2 regions of the Streptomyces sp. NEAU-W12 genome follow, and region 1 is predicted to be linked to the other one. Evidence: riboswitches for the same ligand, from Rfam matches in the RefSeq annotation. Region 1 holds a riboswitch; the other holds the start of a gene.
The links. A riboswitch is a leader RNA that binds a small molecule or an ion and turns the genes downstream of it on or off. The one in region 1 is predicted to bind glycine.
Positions count from the first base shown of each region.

Region 2: it holds a riboswitch for glycine, as region 1 does, so the genes downstream of both, gcvP (aminomethyl-transferring glycine dehydrogenase) here and gcvT (glycine cleavage system aminomethyltransferase GcvT) in region 1, are expected to answer to the same signal.

Region 1 is NZ_JAPJDM010000006.1:69,959-78,258, reverse strand. Features, by position in the region: gene ORI94_RS09340 (ABC transporter substrate-binding protein) at 1-113, opposite strand, end outside; gene ORI94_RS09335 (enhanced serine sensitivity protein SseB C-terminal domain-containing protein) at 542-1,330, opposite strand; gene ORI94_RS09330 (enhanced serine sensitivity protein SseB) at 1,459-2,265, opposite strand; gene ORI94_RS09325 (AAA family ATPase) at 2,378-3,046, opposite strand; glycine riboswitch at 3,283-3,382, shown strand; gene gcvT (glycine cleavage system aminomethyltransferase GcvT) at 3,542-4,675, shown strand; gene gcvH (glycine cleavage system protein GcvH) at 4,817-5,194, shown strand; gene glyA (serine hydroxymethyltransferase) at 5,210-6,469, shown strand; gene ORI94_RS09305 (L-serine ammonia-lyase) at 6,651-8,018, shown strand; gene ORI94_RS09300 (cold-shock protein) at 8,110-8,300, shown strand, end outside.
Region 2 is NZ_JAPJDM010000010.1:261,662-269,961, reverse strand. Features, by position in the region: gene ORI94_RS15340 (MerR family transcriptional regulator) at 1-579, shown strand, start outside; gene ORI94_RS15335 (bifunctional nuclease family protein) at 663-1,136, shown strand; gene ORI94_RS15330 (MerR family transcriptional regulator) at 1,354-2,040, shown strand; gene ORI94_RS15325 (DNA polymerase IV) at 2,148-3,647, shown strand; gene ORI94_RS15320 (PRC-barrel domain-containing protein) at 3,755-4,129, opposite strand; glycine riboswitch at 4,250-4,346, shown strand; gene gcvP (aminomethyl-transferring glycine dehydrogenase) at 4,517-7,402, shown strand; gene ORI94_RS15310 (TOBE domain-containing protein) at 7,554-7,949, opposite strand; partial or broken gene ORI94_RS15305 (carbohydrate ABC transporter permease) at 8,094-8,204, shown strand.

The DNA.
Region 1 (8,300 bases):
TCGCCGCCGCTCTCGTTGTCACTGTCCCGTTCGCTGGAGCAGCCCGTGGCGATCAGACCGACCGCCACCGCGGCCGTGATCGCCCGAGCGGCTCGGGACTTGGGTATGCGCATATTGGGGCCACTCCGGGTCCGCTATGTGGATGCATCTTGACCGGCCGAACACTACAGACGTTCACAGCGAGTCGAGAACAGTCCGGATAGCGGTGATACCTAGCTGAGATCTGAACAGTTGACATAAGGGACGCTTCAGGCGCCCTCCCGTCACGAATTAACCGTCCGGACACATCTGACAGCTCGTCAGCACCCTCGAAAAAAGCGCCAGGCGGCGTGAAGAACGGGTGAAACCGCAGGTGACAGGCGGTTGACCGGTCATAGCTGAGTGCACATGGCCGAAAATCTGACGTGAAATCAGCCCTCGGGGGCGGGGCGGCCGTCCCTCGCCCGCGGGCGCGTCCATTCCGTGGACGCCGTCACGCTGAGTCAACACGAGGGTGTGCGGCCGGGCCCTTCCGGACCTGCCCCTCCCGCATACGCCCCGGTCAGCCCTGGTGCGCGGGCGGGTAGCCGGAACCCGCGGCGGGGGGCGCCGCGGCGCCGTGCGCCTCGCGGTCGTAGAACGGGCGGGCGTGGGCGCGCAGCCACATCGCGACCGGGTCGTGCTCGTCGGACATCGCGACGGTCGACACCGGGAGCCCGTCCGGGACCGCGCCGAGGGACTGGCGCATCATCGCGCGCACCGCGTCCACGGCCGGCGGCGACGTGTCGTACACGTCCAGGCCGACGGCGAGGTACGGGGCGCCGAGCGACGGCTGCACCCAGGCGCGGCGCAGCGAGCGGACGGCGGGGGTGCGGTGCGCGTTCTGCGCGAGCAGGGCGTAGAACTGCGGGATCTCGATGGCGGGTTCGGACAGCCGCAGGGGCCCGGCGGGCTGACGGTCCAGCCCGGTGGCGAGCCGGCGCAGATCGAGCCAGGGGATGCCGAGGCCGCCGCCGGGGGCGTGCGGGTTGAGCCAGAGTCCGTAGCGGTCGGGGTAGAGGGCGCGGGCCGCCTCGAGGCCGTCGACGACCTCGTAGGACCGGTTCCAGCCGCTGGCGGACAGCTCCTGGGCGGAGGTCACGCAGGGCGCGTAGCCGAAGCCGTCGACCTCCATGTTCCCGTACTGGGCGTCCGGGGAGCCGGCCTGGCCGTGCCACAGCAGCATCCAGACGTGACCGGAGGAGGGAGTCGCGAGCGCGCGCAGCAACGCCTCATAGGCGTCGTAACGCCCGGGTGTCACCTGGCGCAGCATGTGCTCGACCTGCCCGGCCGCCGCGGTGCCAGCGCTCACTTTGTATCGCCCCTCCGTACCGCCCGTACAACACCCTCGCCCGAGCCAATGAACCTAGCTTAAGCGCCTGACGGCGCCGGGGAGCTCCGCCGGTGCGCGACAGCTCCCCGGCAACGCCGCGGCGTCCCTCAGCGCTGCCACTGGTAGAAGGGGCGGAGGCGGTCGCGCATCCACTGGCCGACCGGGTCCTGGGCCACGTCCAGGAGGACGAGGTTGACGGGCCACCTCACCGGCTCGCGGCCCAGGGCACGGCCCAGCGCGTCCATCGGCGCGGCCCGCAGGTCGCCCTCCGTCCGGGACAGTTCGGCGAGGGCCAGCTCGACGCCGACGAACAGGACCGGGTCGGCCGTCTCGATCTCGGCGAGGCAGCGGCGGGCGGTGGTGACGAGGCCGAGAGCCTCGAACTCCGCGGAGGCGGCGGCGAGGAAGTCCACCGGGTCGTCCTGCCAGTCGGGTTCGAACAGCTTGACCCGGCCGCCGCTCGCGGGGCCGTCCAGCGGGCCGCGTCCGGCGCGGCACAGGGCGGCGACGGCGGGGGGCGGCAGCGGGACACCGACCACTCCCCCGGGGTTCACGGCGATCCCGGCCTGCGGCGGCAGACCGCGCGCGAACTCCACCGCGGGCGCGACGGTGAACGACATGTGGGTGCCGACGACCTGACGGAACTGCTCCTCGGAACTGAAGACCGGTACGTACGCCTGGCCGTCGATCTCCGTCGTGGGCAGGTCCAGCGGGCCGCTGTCCGGTCCGCCGCCGTTGGGCAGCGGTATCCACAGGTGGCTGCGGCCCAGCACCTCGATGATCCGGCCGTCGGCCGAGGGGACGCCGAGGGCGGCGGAGAGCGCCTCCTCCAGCTCGTTGCCGGGCCATCCGCCGTGCGGGTGGGGGTGAGTCCGTGCCGGGAAGTCCGCGGAGAAGCCCGCCGGGAAGTCCATCTGCCTACCGCCTGCCTGAAACCACTGCTGTGGCTGGAAAGGCTAACCGCTGCCGCGCCCCGGCGTGCGGCCCGGCCACCGGCCGGCCGCCCGGGAGGCCGCCGGCCCGTGATCAGTCCGTGAACTCGATGTGGTGCAGCGCGTCCGCCGCGTCGCGGTCGGCCAGGACCGCCGAGCCGCAGCCCGCGGGCAGGTCGCCGCGCACCACGGACGTCAGCAGCCGGTCGAGGGCGGTGCGGTGGCGCCGGAAGGCGTACCGGGAGACCCCGCGGCCGCGCTCGCGCTGACCGTCCAGGGCCTGCTCCGGGGGGACGTCGAGCAGCAGCAGATGCAGGACCGCGCCCCGGCGGCGGGCCTCGCGGGCCAGCCAGCGGCGCACCCAGGCCTGCGTGCCGCAGTCGTGGACGACGACGCCCTCGCCGGTGCGCAGGGCGCGCCGCAGTCCGGCGTAGTGGGCGAGGCGGACCAGGGGCCGGTACACCGCGTACGGCAGGAGGCGCGGCGTGCCGCGGTCCCAGCGGTCCCGGGTGTCCTGCGAGTCGATGCGGGTGCCGCGCGCCGCGCGCCGCATGAGGGTGGACTTGCCGCTGCCGGGCAGTCCGGTGACCACGACGAGGTCGCGGGGGCCGAAGAACAGGGCGTGCGGGCTGCGGCCGGCGCGTCCGCGCAGGTCGCGGACGACCGGCGCGGGCAGACTGGCGCAGGCGTCCCGGGCCGAGGGGGTCTGCTGCTCGGGCAGCGTGACGCCCGTGGTGGCGGCGTACGCCGTGGCCTTGTTCACCGTAAGTCCTCCCCCTGGGGGCGGCCCGGCCCTGTGACCAGGTACCGGACCGTCTCCCCGCCGAGTGTAAAGAGACGGTAACGCCGAGGCTTCCGGATTCCTTCCCTTTCCCGGTACAGACCTGTCACAGCCGTCCGTGAACACCCGGGCACCCTGCGCTTCCTCCCAGAAGGGTCCCCCTGCCGCGGCCCGGCGATGCGTGCAATGATGTGCGCGCCAACTGCATACCGGCCGTTCGAATCCGCGCGGGAGAGTCTCCGGCACCGTTGCCGCCGGGGCGCCGAAGGAGCAAGTCCCTCCCTTGAATCTCTCAGGCACCGTTACCGCGTGGGCGAGGCACATCTGAAAAGCGGGCCGCCGCGCGTGTTTCCGGCGGCCCCACCCAAGGTGCAAACCGTGGTCGCCCCCTGCGCGGGCGGTCATGGCGAACCTCTCAGGTTCCGATGACAGATGGGGAGGAACGACCTCGCCCGTCCTGCCCTGGGAGACCGACCGATGAGCAGTACCGAACCCCGCCGGACCGCACTGGACGCCCTGCACCGTTCGCTCGGCGCCACGATGACCGATTTCGCCGGCTGGGACATGCCCCTGCGCTACGGCTCCGAACGCGACGAGCACAACGCCGTGCGCACGAGGGCCGGCCTCTTCGACCTCTCCCACATGGGCGAGATCACCGTCACCGGTCCGCAGGCGACGCAGCTCCTGGACCACGCGCTGGTCGGCAACATCGGGACCGTCAAGCCCGGCCGCGCCCGCTACACCATGATCTGCCGCGAGGACGGCGGCATCCTGGACGACCTGATCGTCTACCGGCTCGAGGACACCGGGGCCGGATCCCCTCACTACATGGTGGTCGCGAACGCCTCCAACGCCCAGGTGGTGCTGGACGCGCTGGTGGAGCGGTCGGCCGGCTTCGACGCCGAAGTGCGTGACGACCGCGACGCGTACGCGCTGCTCGCGGTGCAGGGCCCCGAGTCCCCCGGCATCCTGCAGTCCCTGACCGACGCCGACCTCGACGGCCTGAAGTACTACGCCGGGCTGCCCGGGACGGTCGCGGGCGTCCCCGCGCTGATCGCCCGTACCGGCTACACCGGCGAGGACGGCTTCGAGCTGTTCGTGAAGCCGGAGCACGCGGTCGGGCTGTGGCAGGCGCTGACCGGGGCCGGCGAGGGCGCCGGGCTGGTCCCGTGCGGGCTGTCCTGCCGGGACACGCTGCGCCTGGAGGCGGGCATGCCGCTGTACGGCAACGAGCTGAGCACCTCCCTGACGCCGTTCGACGCCGGGTTCGGCCGGGTGGTGAAGTTCGAGAAGGAGGGCGACTTCGTGGGCCGCGCCGCCCTGGCCGAGGCCGCCGCCCGCGCCGAGCGGACCCCGCCCCGCGCCCTGGTCGGCCTGGTCGCCGAGGGCCGCCGGGTGCCGCGCGCCGGGTACGCGGTGGTCGCCGGCGGCGAGGTGATCGGCGAGGTCACCTCCGGCGCGCCCTCCCCGACGCTGGGCCGGCCGATCGCGATGGCGTACGTCGACGTGGCGCACGCGGCGCCGGGCACGGAGGGCGTCGGCGTGGACGTCCGCGGCAGCCACGAGCCGTACGAGGTCGTGGCGCTGCCGTTCTACAAGCGGCAGAAGTGACACCGTCGTAGACGGCCCCGGCGCGGCCTTCCGGGCTTTCGCACGTCGGGGTACGGCGGTGCACGGTGCCGTACGACGGCGCAGGTTGGCGTAGTTTCCGACTCATCAAGCACATCCCCCGCTTACAGGAGAACCCAGACCATGAGCAATCCCCAGCAGCTGCGTTACAGCAAGGAGCACGAGTGGCTGTCGGCCGCCGAGGACGGTGTGTCGACGGTCGGCATCACCGAGCACGCGGCCAACGCGCTCGGCGACGTCGTGTTCGTCCAGCTTCCCGAGGTCGGTGACACCGTGACCGCGGGCGAGACCTGCGGCGAACTGGAGTCGACCAAGTCGGTCAGCGACCTGTACTGCCCGGTCACCGGCGAGGTCACCGAGATCAACGAGGACGTGGTGAACGACCCGTCGCTGGTGAACTCGGCCCCCTTCGAGGGCGGCTGGCTGTTCAGGGTGCGGACCGGCGAGGAGCCGGCCGACCTGCTCTCCGCCGCCGAGTACGACGCCTTCATCCAGGGCTGAGGAGGCCGTAGCCGCATGTCGCTTCTGAACACCCCGCTGCACGAGCTCGACCCCGACGTCGCCGCCGCGGTCGACGCCGAGCTGCACCGCCAGCAGTCCACCCTCGAGATGATCGCCTCGGAGAACTTCGCCCCGGTCGCGGTCATGGAGGCCCAGGGCACGGTTCTCACCAACAAGTACGCCGAGGGCTACCCCGGCCGCCGCTACTACGGCGGCTGCGAGCACGTCGACGTGATCGAGCAGATCGCCATCGACCGGGTCAAGGAGCTGTTCGGCGCCGAGCACGCCAACGTGCAGCCGCACTCGGGCGCGCAGGCCAACGCTGCCGCCATGTTCGCACTGCTCAAGCCCGGTGACACGATCATGGGCCTGAACCTCGCGCACGGCGGGCACCTGACCCACGGCATGAAGATCAACTTCTCGGGCAAGCTCTACGACGTCGTCGCCTACCACGTCGGCGACGACGGCCGGGTCGACATGGCCGAGGTCGAGCGGCTGGCCAAGGAGAGCAGGCCGAAGCTGATCGTCGCCGGCTGGTCGGCGTACCCGCGGCAGCTGGACTTCGCCGAGTTCCGCCGGATCGCGGACGAGGTCGGCGCGTACCTGATGGTCGACATGGCGCACTTCGCCGGTCTGGTCGCGGCGGGCCTGCACCCGAACCCGGTCCCGCACGCCCACGTCGTCACCACGACCACGCACAAGACGCTCGGCGGCCCGCGCGGCGGCGTGATCCTCTCCACCGCCGAACTGGCCAAGAAGATCAACTCCGCGGTCTTCCCCGGCCAGCAGGGCGGACCGCTGGAGCACGTGGTCGCGGCCAAGGCGGTCGCCTTCAAGGTCGCGGCGTCCGAGGAGTTCAAAGACCGCCAGCGCCGCACCCTGGAGGGCGCCCGCATCCTGGCCGAGCGCCTGGTCGGGGACGACGTCAGGGCGGTGGGCGTGGACGTGCTGTCCGGCGGTACGGACGTGCACCTGGTCCTGGTCGACCTGCGCGACTCCGAGCTGGACGGGCAGCAGGCCGAGGACCGGCTCCACGAGGTCGGCATCACCGTCAACCGCAACGCGATCCCGAACGACCCGCGGCCGCCCATGGTCACCTCGGGCCTGCGGATCGGTACGCCCGCCCTGGCCACCCGCGGTTTCGGCGCCGAGGACTTCGCGGAGGTCGCGGACGTGATCGCCGAGGCGCTGAAGCCGTCCTACGACACCGAGGCGCTCCGGGCGCGGGTCACGGCCCTCGCCGAGAAGCACCCGCTGTATCCCGGTCTGCAGTAGTTCCGTACGCTTTCGTTCGTACGGACGTCCGGGGCATCGCGCACACTGGGTCGGTGAGCGCGGTGCCCCGCACCATGCACCGCGCACGTGACGTCCCCCTTCGATCCCCCTTCGATCCCCCCTTCGGTCCACCCCCTGCCCGGCGGACAGCGCCGTCCGCCGAACCCCTAGGAGTCCTTCCGTGGCCCTCTCGGTCTTCGACCTGTTCTCGATCGGCATCGGGCCGTCCAGCTCGCACACGGTCGGCCCGATGCGGGCTGCCCGCATGTTCGCGCGGCGGCTGCGCAACGAGGAGCTGCTGGAGCCCGTCGCCTCGGTCCGCGTGGAGCTGTACGGCTCGCTCGGCGCCACCGGCCACGGGCACGGCACGCCCAAGGCGGTGCTGCTCGGCCTGGAGGGCGCCTCGCCCCGCACGGTGGACGTGGAAACGGCCGACGAGCGGGTGGAGAAGATCAGGGAATCGGGCCGCCTGCGCCTGCTCGGCGACCACGAGATCGCGTTCTCCTTCGACGACGACCTGGTCCTGCACCGCCGCAAGGCGCTCCCGTACCACGCGAACGGCATGACCCTGTGGGCGTACGACGCATCCGGTGCCGAGGTGCTGGCGAAGACCTACTACTCGGTGGGCGGCGGCTTCGTCGTCGACGAGGAGGCGGTGGGCGCGGACCGCATCAAGCTCAACGACACGGTTCTGAAGTACCCGTTCCGCACGGGCGACGAGCTGCTGCGCCTGACCCGGGAGACGGGCCTGTCCATCTCCGCGCTGATGCTGGAGAACGAGCGCGCCTGGCGGACCGAGGAGGAGATCCGCGAGGGGCTGCTGGAGATCTGGCGGGTGATGCAGGCGTGCGTGGCGCGCGGCATGTCCCGCGAGGGCATCCTGCCGGGCGGCCTGAAGGTGCGCCGGCGTTCCGCGAACACGGCACGCAAGCTGCGCGCGGAGGGCGACCCGAAGGCCCTCGCCATGGAGTGGATCACGCTCTACGCGATGGCCGTGAACGAGGAGAACGCCGGCGGCGGCCGGGTCGTCACCGCCCCGACCAACGGCGCGGCCGGCATCATCCCCGCCGTCCTGCACTACTACGTCAACTTCGTCCCCGGTGCCGACGAGGACGACGTGGTCCGCTTCCTGCTGGCGGCCGGTGCGATCGGCATGCTGTTCAAGGAGAACGCGTCCATCTCCGGCGCCGAGGTCGGCTGCCAGGGCGAGGTCGGCTCCGCCTGCTCGATGGCGGCGGGGGCACTGGCCGAGGTGATGGGCGGCTCGCCGGAGCAGGTGGAGAACGCCGCCGAGATCGGCATGGAGCACAACCTCGGCCTGACCTGCGACCCGGTCGGCGGCCTGGTCCAGATCCCGTGCATCGAGCGCAACGGCATGGCCGCGGTGAAGGCGGTCACCGCGGCGCGGATGGCGATGCGCGGCGACGGGTCGCACAAGGTGTCCCTGGACAAGGTCATCAAGACCATGAAGGACACCGGCGCGGACATGTCGGTCAAGTACAAGGAGACGGCGCGGGGCGGGCTCGCGGTGAACATCATCGAGTGCTGAGGACGGGACGCCGCGGACGGCGTATGTTGTCCTCGCTGGTCGGGTTCTGGTCCGGACACGGGGTCCGGTGTTCTGTTGGGGGTTGGTACACATGGTTGCCGGTCGTGTGGTGCGGTTCGACGCCGTACGGGGTTACGGGTTCATCGCTCCGGAGCACGGCGGGGAGGACGTCTTCCTCCACGTCAACGACGTGCGGATTCCGGAGCATCAGCTGCGTCCCGGGGTCACCGTGGAGTTCGAGATCGAGGAGGGCGACCGGGGGCTGAAGGCCTCGGGCGTGCG
Region 2 (8,300 bases), on a different contig from region 1:
AGCCCCTCGGGGTACCGCAAGTTCAGCGCCGGGGACGTGGAGCGCCTCGGCCATGTCCTGAGGATGCAGCGGGACCACTACCTGCCGCTCAAGGTGATCCGCGAGCACCTGGACGCCATGGAGCGCGGCGAGGCCGCCCCGCTTCCGGCGCTGTCCCGGCAGCGTGAGGGGGAACCCGGCCCCGAGCCGCTTGCCGACCCACCCGCCACAGCGGCCCGGATCGGGCGGGCGCAGCTGCTGGCGGCGGCCGGCGTCGACCAGCGTCAGCTCGCGGAGTGGGAGTCGTACGGGCTGCTCGCGCCGGTCGAGGACGAGGTGTACGACGCCGAGGCGGTCACCGTCGCCGGCCTCATCACCGAACTGGGGCGGTTCGGGATCGAGCCGCGGCATCTGAGAGCGATGAAGGCCGCCGCCGACCGGGAGGCCGGGCTGGTCGACCAGGTCGTCGCCCCGCTCAAGCGCCACCGCAACCCGCAGACCAGGGCGCACGCGCAGGCGCGCACGAAGGAGCTCGCCGGTCTCACGGCGAAGCTCCACGCCGCCCTGGTCGGCTCGGCGCTCGGGGTGCGGCTGCCCTGAGGGCGAGGGCGCGGAGGCCCGGATCGGCCGCCCGATCCGGGCCCGACTACCCAAACGTCCCGGGCACGGCCTAGGGTTGCTGTGTGAACGAGCTCGATGTCGTAGGTGTCCGGGTCGAAATGCCCTCGAACCAACCGATCGTGCTGCTGCGTGAAGTGGGAGGCGACCGGTACCTCCCCATTTGGATCGGACCGGGGGAGGCGACGGCCATCGCCTTCGCCCAGCAGGGCATGACTCCCGCGCGCCCGCTGACCCACGACCTCTTCAAGGACGTGCTGGAAGCCGTCGGCCAGGAGCTCACGGAAGTACGCATCACGGACCTGCGCGAAGGGGTCTTCTACGCGGAGCTGGTCTTCGCCAGCGGTGTCGAGGTGAGCGCCCGGCCGTCCGACGCCATAGCGCTGGCACTGCGCACCGGTACGCCGATCTACGGCAGCGACACGGTGCTCGACGACGCGGGGATCGCCATCCCGGACGAGCAGGAGGACGAGGTGGAGAAGTTCCGCGAGTTCCTCGACCAGATCTCGCCGGAGGATTTCGGCTCCAGCAGCCAGTGAGGGGTGCCGGTCGTTCCGCCGGAACCCCGTCCGGGACCTGGTGCGTGAGAGCCTTGCCAGGCCCGTGCGGAGGGCATTCGGCTAGCCTTTCCCCGCGGTGGGGCACGGGAAACCACTCTTAGGGTGATTATCACTCGGCGTGCCGAGTGTGGCGATCGTTGACGCACCCTTGGTGACTGCCTACCGTCGAGGAGGCAGGTCAAGGACGGAGGTCGGCGTGAGAAGCACCGGCGACGGTACGGCTGGGGGTGCCCCCGGACATGGTCTCGGGGTGAGCGGTCCGTACCCTCCCCCAGGCTCTCAGCTCCGCGCGAGCGGGGCCTATGCCCATCACGGCAGCCCGGCCGATCCTGCTCCGCAGCGACCGGCGGCCGTGCCGAGCAGCGGAGGGGCGGCGACGTCCATGGCGTCCGAGGAGATCGGCTACCGCGGCCCCACGGCCTGCGCGGCCGCCGGCATCACCTACCGGCAACTGGACTACTGGGCTCGCACGGCACTGGTCGAGCCGAGTGTGCGGCCCGCCCATGGTTCGGGGACCCAGCGGCTGTACAGCTTTCGGGACGTTGTCGTCCTGAAGATCGTCAAGCGGTTCCTGGACACCGGTGTCTCGCTGCAGAACATCCGGACCACCGTCCGGCACCTGCGGGAGGGGGGCTTCCACGACCTGGAGCGCATGACGCTGATGAGTGACGGCGCCACGGTCTACGAATGCTCCACGCCCGACGAGGTCCATGCCCTGCTCCAGGGCGGCCAGGGAATCTTCGGGATCGCCGTGGGTGTGGTGTGGCGGGACGTCGAGAGCGCGCTGTCACAGCTGCACGGGGAGCGCGTCGACACCGGAGAGACCCTGATCGGCCCCAATCCGGCGGACGAGCTGGCAAGACGGCGCAACCGCGCCGTATGAACCGCCGCGTCGCACGGGTGGCCGGCCCCGCCGGGCTGCCCGGGCGGTGGGGACGGCCGGCGGCGCGGGGTGGGGCGTTGTCAGTGGAGTAGGGCAGCATCGGAGATGTGAGATCCGCGCCCACCGTCCTGCACCTCGACATGGACGCCTTCTTCGCCTCGGTGGAGCAGGCGTCCAAGCCGAGCCTGCGTGGGAAGGCCGTGGTCGTGGGCGGGCTCGGGCCGCGCGGTGTGGTCGCCACCGCCTCGTACGAGGCCCGGATCTTCGGTGTCCATTCCGCACTGCCCATGGCACAGGCGCGGCGGCTCGCGCCGAACGCGGCGTATCTGGTGCCCCGCTTCGCGTTCTACCGGTCGATCAGCGACCAGGTGATGGCACTGCTGCGGGCGCTGTCACCGTTGGTGGAGCCGCTGAGCCTCGACGAGGCGTTCGTGGATCTGGAAGCCGGCGGGGCGGCCTGGGACGAGCGGTCCGCGCGCCTCGCCGGGGCGAGGCTGCGCGCGGACATCCGGGCGGTCACGGGACTCACCGGATCGGTGGGGCTGGCGGCCTCCAAGATGTTGGCGAAGATCGCCTCGGAGCAGGCCAAGCCGGACGGCCTGGTGCTGATCGAGCCGGGGACCGAGCGGGCCCTGCTGGCGCCGCTGCCGGTCCGGACTCTGCCGGGTGTCGGGCCGGCCACCGGTGACCACCTGCGGCGTGCCGGGATCCACACGGTCGGGGAACTCGCCGAGGCGGGGGAGGACGAGCTGGTACGCCTGCTCGGCAAGGCACACGGACACGCCCTGCACGCCATGTCCCTGGCGCGGGACGAGCGATCCGTGGTGGCCGAGCGGGAGACGAAGTCGGTCTCGGTCGAGGACACCTACGACGTGGACATCCACGACCGGGTGAGGGTCGGGGTGGAGGTGCGGCGCCTCGCCGACCGCTGTGTGCGCCGACTGAGGGCGGCGGGACTGTCGGGCCGGACCATCGTGCTGAAGGTGCGCCGGTACGACTTCTCGACGCTCACCCGCTCCGAGACCCTGCGAGGGCCCACGGACGATCCCGCGGTGGTGCGCGAGGCCGCGGCGCGGCTGCTGGACTCGGTCGACACGACGGGCGGCGTGCGACTGCTGGGTGTCGGGGTCAGCGGGCTCGCGGACTACACGCAGGAGGACCTGTTCGCGCAGGCGGCGGGGGAGCGGGAGAAGGAGGTGCCGGACGAGGCGGCGAAGGAGGCCGCCTCCTCGGAGGAACAGCAGCGGGCGGACGCCGAGCGGCGCTGGCCGGCCGGGCACGACGTACGGCACAGTGAGTACGGCCATGGGTGGGTCCAGGGCAGCGGCCTGGGGCGGGTCACCGTGCGGTTCGAGACCCCCGGGTCGACGCCGGGGCGGGTGCGGACCTTCCGGACCGGGGACCCGGCCCTGCAGCCCGCGGATCCGCTGCCGTTGGTGGAGCGGAGATCCGGGGCCGGCAGGGAGAACGCGGACGGCCCGAGCGGCAAAGACGGTCGGGACGGTGAGGGCAGCCAGGGCGGCCGGGAGGCCCGGGGCAGCCAAGAGGCAGCGGCTGGTGCGACGGCGACGGCGGGTGCCTCGGATCCAGGGCCCGCGGGAGGGTAGGCCACAGGACTGGCTGCCCCGGACGTGGAACGGGGACGAGGAACGTGCGGGCCGTGCCCCGCAGAGACCGGACGGCGGTACAGCGACGGCACGCGGGGGCCTGGGCGTCAGGCGGAGTCGTCGCTGCCGGCGAGTTTGCCGAAGTCGTGGTCCGGGAGTGGGGGAGGGGCGGCGATGTCCAGGCCGTAGTGGTGGTAGAGCTGGAGTTCCTGCTCCGGGGAGAGATGGCGGCCCACGCCGAAGTCGGGGGCGTCCTTGATCAGGGAGCGTTCGAAGGGGATGTGGAGGACGCCGTCGATCAGTTCGCTCGGCTCCAGAGGAACGAAGGCGTCCCTGCTGAACAGGCCGGTGCGTATCGCCGCCCACTCCGGCACTCCGGTGGCGTCGTCGAGATAGACCTCGTCGATCGTGCCGATCCGGGTGCCGTTGCGGTCGAATGCCTTGCGGCCGATCAGGTTGCGCGGATCGATGTCGGTCTGCACGGGCCCTCCACTGGTCGCAATTGCGCACACCACTCGTCAGCACTACAAAACGGCACAATCGGTCCGGCGGCCACTCGAACGTCCGGGTCTTGCCCTCGCTGGTACGCTGGCAGCGGCTGCTGACCCCGTGCGGGAGAGTCCTCCAGGAACCATCGGAGGGCGCCGAAGGAGCAAATCCTCCCCGGAATCTCTCAGGCCCACGTACCGCATGGACGAGGTCACTCTGGAAAGCAGAGCGGGTGTCCACGGCTTCCGCTCTCACCGACGGTGAAAGCCGGCCGCCCGGGCGGCCGGTGAAGCTCTCAGGTTGAGATGACAGAGGGGGAGGCCGTCCGGGCACCCGTCATGGTGCCCCTCGAAGGTCGTCAGACCAGGAGGCCTCCACACATGACCGTCCATCGCATTTCCCTCTCCGAACTCGAACAGGGAACGCCCTTCGAGCAGCGTCACATCGGCCCCGACCACGAGGCCCGCGCCAAGATGCTCGCGCAGGTCGGCTACGGCTCGCTCGACGAGCTGACGGCCGCCGCGGTCCCGGATGTGATCAAGAACGCTGACGCGCTGGACCTGCCGGGCGCCCGGACCGAGCCCGAAACGCTGGCCGAACTGCGATCGCTGGCCGACCGCAACGAGGTGCTCGGCTCCATGATCGGGCTGGGGTACTACGGGACCTTCACGCCGCCCGTCATCCTTCGGAACGTGATGGAGAACCCCGCCTGGTACACGGCGTACACGCCGTACCAGCCGGAGATCTCGCAGGGACGGCTCGAGGCGCTGCTGAACTTCCAGACCATGGTCGCCGAACTCACCGGCCTGCCGACCTCCGGTGCCTCCCTGCTCGACGAGGGCACCGCGGCCGCCGAGGCGATGGCGTTGTCGCGCCGCATGGGCAAGAACAAGAACGGCCTGTTCCTGGTGGACGCGGACGCGCTGCCGCAGACCGTCGCCGTCATCGGGACCCGGGCCGAGCCGGCCGGCGTCGAGGTCGTTGTCGCCGACCTGAGCGAGGGCATCCCCGCCGAGGTGGCCGGGCGCGAGATCAACGGCGTGCTGATCCAGTACCCGGGCGCCTCCGGTGCCGTACGCGACATCAAGCCGGTGATCGACCAGGCGCACGAGCTGGGCGCGCTCGTCACCGTGGCCGCCGACCTGCTCGCCCTCACGCTGCTGACGTCCCCCGGCGAACTCGGCGCGGACATCGCGGTCGGCACGACGCAGCGCTTCGGAGTGCCGATGGGCTTCGGCGGACCGCACGCCGGATACATGGCCGTACAGGAGAAGATGGCGCGCAGTCTGCCCGGCCGCCTCGTCGGCGTCTCCGTCGACGCGGACGGACACAAGGCCTACCGGCTCGCCCTCCAGACCCGTGAACAGCACATCCGCCGTGAGAAGGCCACCAGCAACATCTGTACCGCCCAGGTGCTGCTCGCCGTCATGGCCGGCATGTACGCCGTGTACCACGGTCCCGAGGGACTGCGGACCATCGCGTGGCGCACCCACCGCTACGCGACGGTCCTCGCCGGAGGACTGCGGGCCGGCGGCGTGGAGATCGTTCACGGCGCCTACTTCGACACGCTGACCGTACGGGTCCCCGGGCGGGCCGCCGAGGTCGTGGCCGCCGCCCGGGACAACGGGGTCAACCTGCGCCTCGTCGACGCCGACCTCGTCTCGATCGCCTGCGACGAGACCACCACGCGCGACCGGCTCGCCGCCGTGTGGAGCGCCTTCGGTGTCGAGGGTGACGTCGAGTCCCTGGACGCGGCCGCGCGCAACACCCTCCCGGACGCCCTGCTGCGCACCGACGAGTACCTGGCGCACCCCGTCTTCCACCAGCACCGCTCCGAGACCGCGATGCTGCGTTACCTGCGCAGGCTCGCCGACCGCGACTACGCGCTGGACCGCGGCATGATCCCGCTGGGCTCCTGCACCATGAAGCTCAACGCGACCGCGGAGATGGAGCCCGTCACCTGGCCCGAGTTCGGGCAGTTGCACCCCTTCGCTCCGGCCGGGCAGGCCCGGGGCTACCTCACCCTCATCCACGAGCTGGAGGACCGGCTCGCGGAGGTCACCGGCTACGACAGGGTGAGCCTCCAGCCCAACGCGGGCTCCCAGGGCGAACTGGCGGGGCTGCTCGCGGTACGCGGCTACCACCGGGCCAACGGCGACGAGCAGCGCACCGTCTGTCTCATCCCGTCCTCCGCCCACGGAACCAACGCCGCCAGTGCCGTCATGGCCGGCATGAAGGTCGTCGTCGTGAGGACCGCCGAGGACGGCGAGATCGACGTCGAGGACCTGCGCGCGAAGATCGAGCGGTACCGCGACGAGCTGTCGGTGCTGATGATCACCTACCCCTCCACGCACGGTGTGTTCGAGGAACATGTCGCCGACATCTGCGCGGCCGTGCACGAGGCCGGCGGCCAGGTGTACGTGGACGGCGCGAACCTCAACGCGCTGGTCGGGCTGGCCAAGCCCGGACACTTCGGCGGGGACGTCTCGCACCTGAACCTGCACAAGACCTTCTGCATCCCGCACGGCGGCGGCGGTCCCGGCGTCGGCCCGGTCGGCGTGCGGGCGCACCTGGCGCCGTACCTGCCCAACCACCCGCTGCAGCCCGAGGCCGGGCCGGAGACCGGGATCGGACCCATCTCGGCGGCGCCGTGGGGTTCCGCGGGCATCCTGCCCATCTCGTGGGCGTACGTCCGGCTGATGGGCGGCGAGGGGCTCAAGCGGGCCACCCAGGTGGCGGTACTCAGCGCCAACTACATCGCCAAGCGCCTCGAGCCGCACTATCCGGTGCTGTACACCGGTCCCGGCGGGCTGGTCGCGCACGAGTGCATCATCGACCTGCGCCCCCTGACCAAGGCGACCGGCGTGAGCGTGGACGACGTGGCGAAGCGGCTGATCGACTACGGCTTCCACGCGCCGACGATGTCGTTCCCGGTGGCCGGGACGCTGATGATCGAGCCGACCGAGTCCGAGGACCTGGCCGAACTCGACCGGTTCTGCGAGACGATGATCGCGATTCGCGCGGAGATCGAGAAGGTGGGCTCCGGTGAGTGGCCCGCGGACGACAACCCCCTGCGCAACGCCCCGCACACCGCCGCCGCGCTCGGCGGGGAGTGGGAGCACGCGTACAGCCGTCAGGAAGCCGTCTTCCCGACCGGAGTGAGCGCCACCGACAAGTACTGGCCGCCGGTCCGCCGGGTCGACCAGGCCTTCGGCGACCGCAACCTGGTGTGCTCCTGCCCGCCGCTGGACGCGTACGAGGACTGACCCGGCGGGAGAACCTCCTGCCGGGGAGCGGAAGGGCCCCGCTTCGGCCGGATGGCCGGGCGGGGCCCTTCGCCGTACCTCCCGTACGTACCTTCCACCTGCCCTGTGGAACCGGGCCGGAGCCTGGGCGGGCCGGGACCGCTTCCGCGTGTCAGACGCGGTCGATATGAACGTTCGTCGACTTCACTCGTGCTGTGGCCTCCATGCCGACCTCCAGCCCGAGTTCCTCGACGGCCTCGCGGGTCAGCAGCGAGACCAGTCGGTGCGGGCCCGCCTGGATCTCGACCTGAGCGGCCACGTCGCCGAGCTTGATCGCGGTGACGATGCCGGGAAAGGCGTTGCGCGTCGAGGTGTACGGCGTGCCCTCCTCGGTCGCGCCGGCCTTCGCGAGATCGACAGAGAACGCCGCCAGGTCCCGTCCGTCGATGAGCCGCCGTCCGCCTTCGTCGCGGTGGGTGATGACCCGGCCCGCGTCCGCCCAGCGGCGGGCGGTGTCCGGACTGACGCCGAGCAGCCGAGCCGCCTGGCCGATCGTGTAGGACTGCATGCCGATCACGATAGGGCGGGTGGTGGAACCGGAGGGCGCGGGGGTGACGAGGGGAAGCGGCCCCGGTGCCCTCCGGTCGCCGGGTTCGTCGGATCCGGTCGTAAGGTTCGCTGAACAATGCGGAAGTTTCGCACATCGGACACCGTGCGGGTCTTCGCCCGTCTGCTCCTGGCCGTGGCTCCCGCGCTCGCCTTCCACCCGGTCGCCGAGCGGCAGCTCGTCGGCGGCTTGACCGCGGGTGCGACCAAGGGGTGACGCACGCACGGGCGGGGCGTCACCCCGTGTGACGAACCCTGGACACGCGTCGGGGCCGGTTCGCGGAAGTTCCCGCGGTCCGGCCCCCCGGTGTTC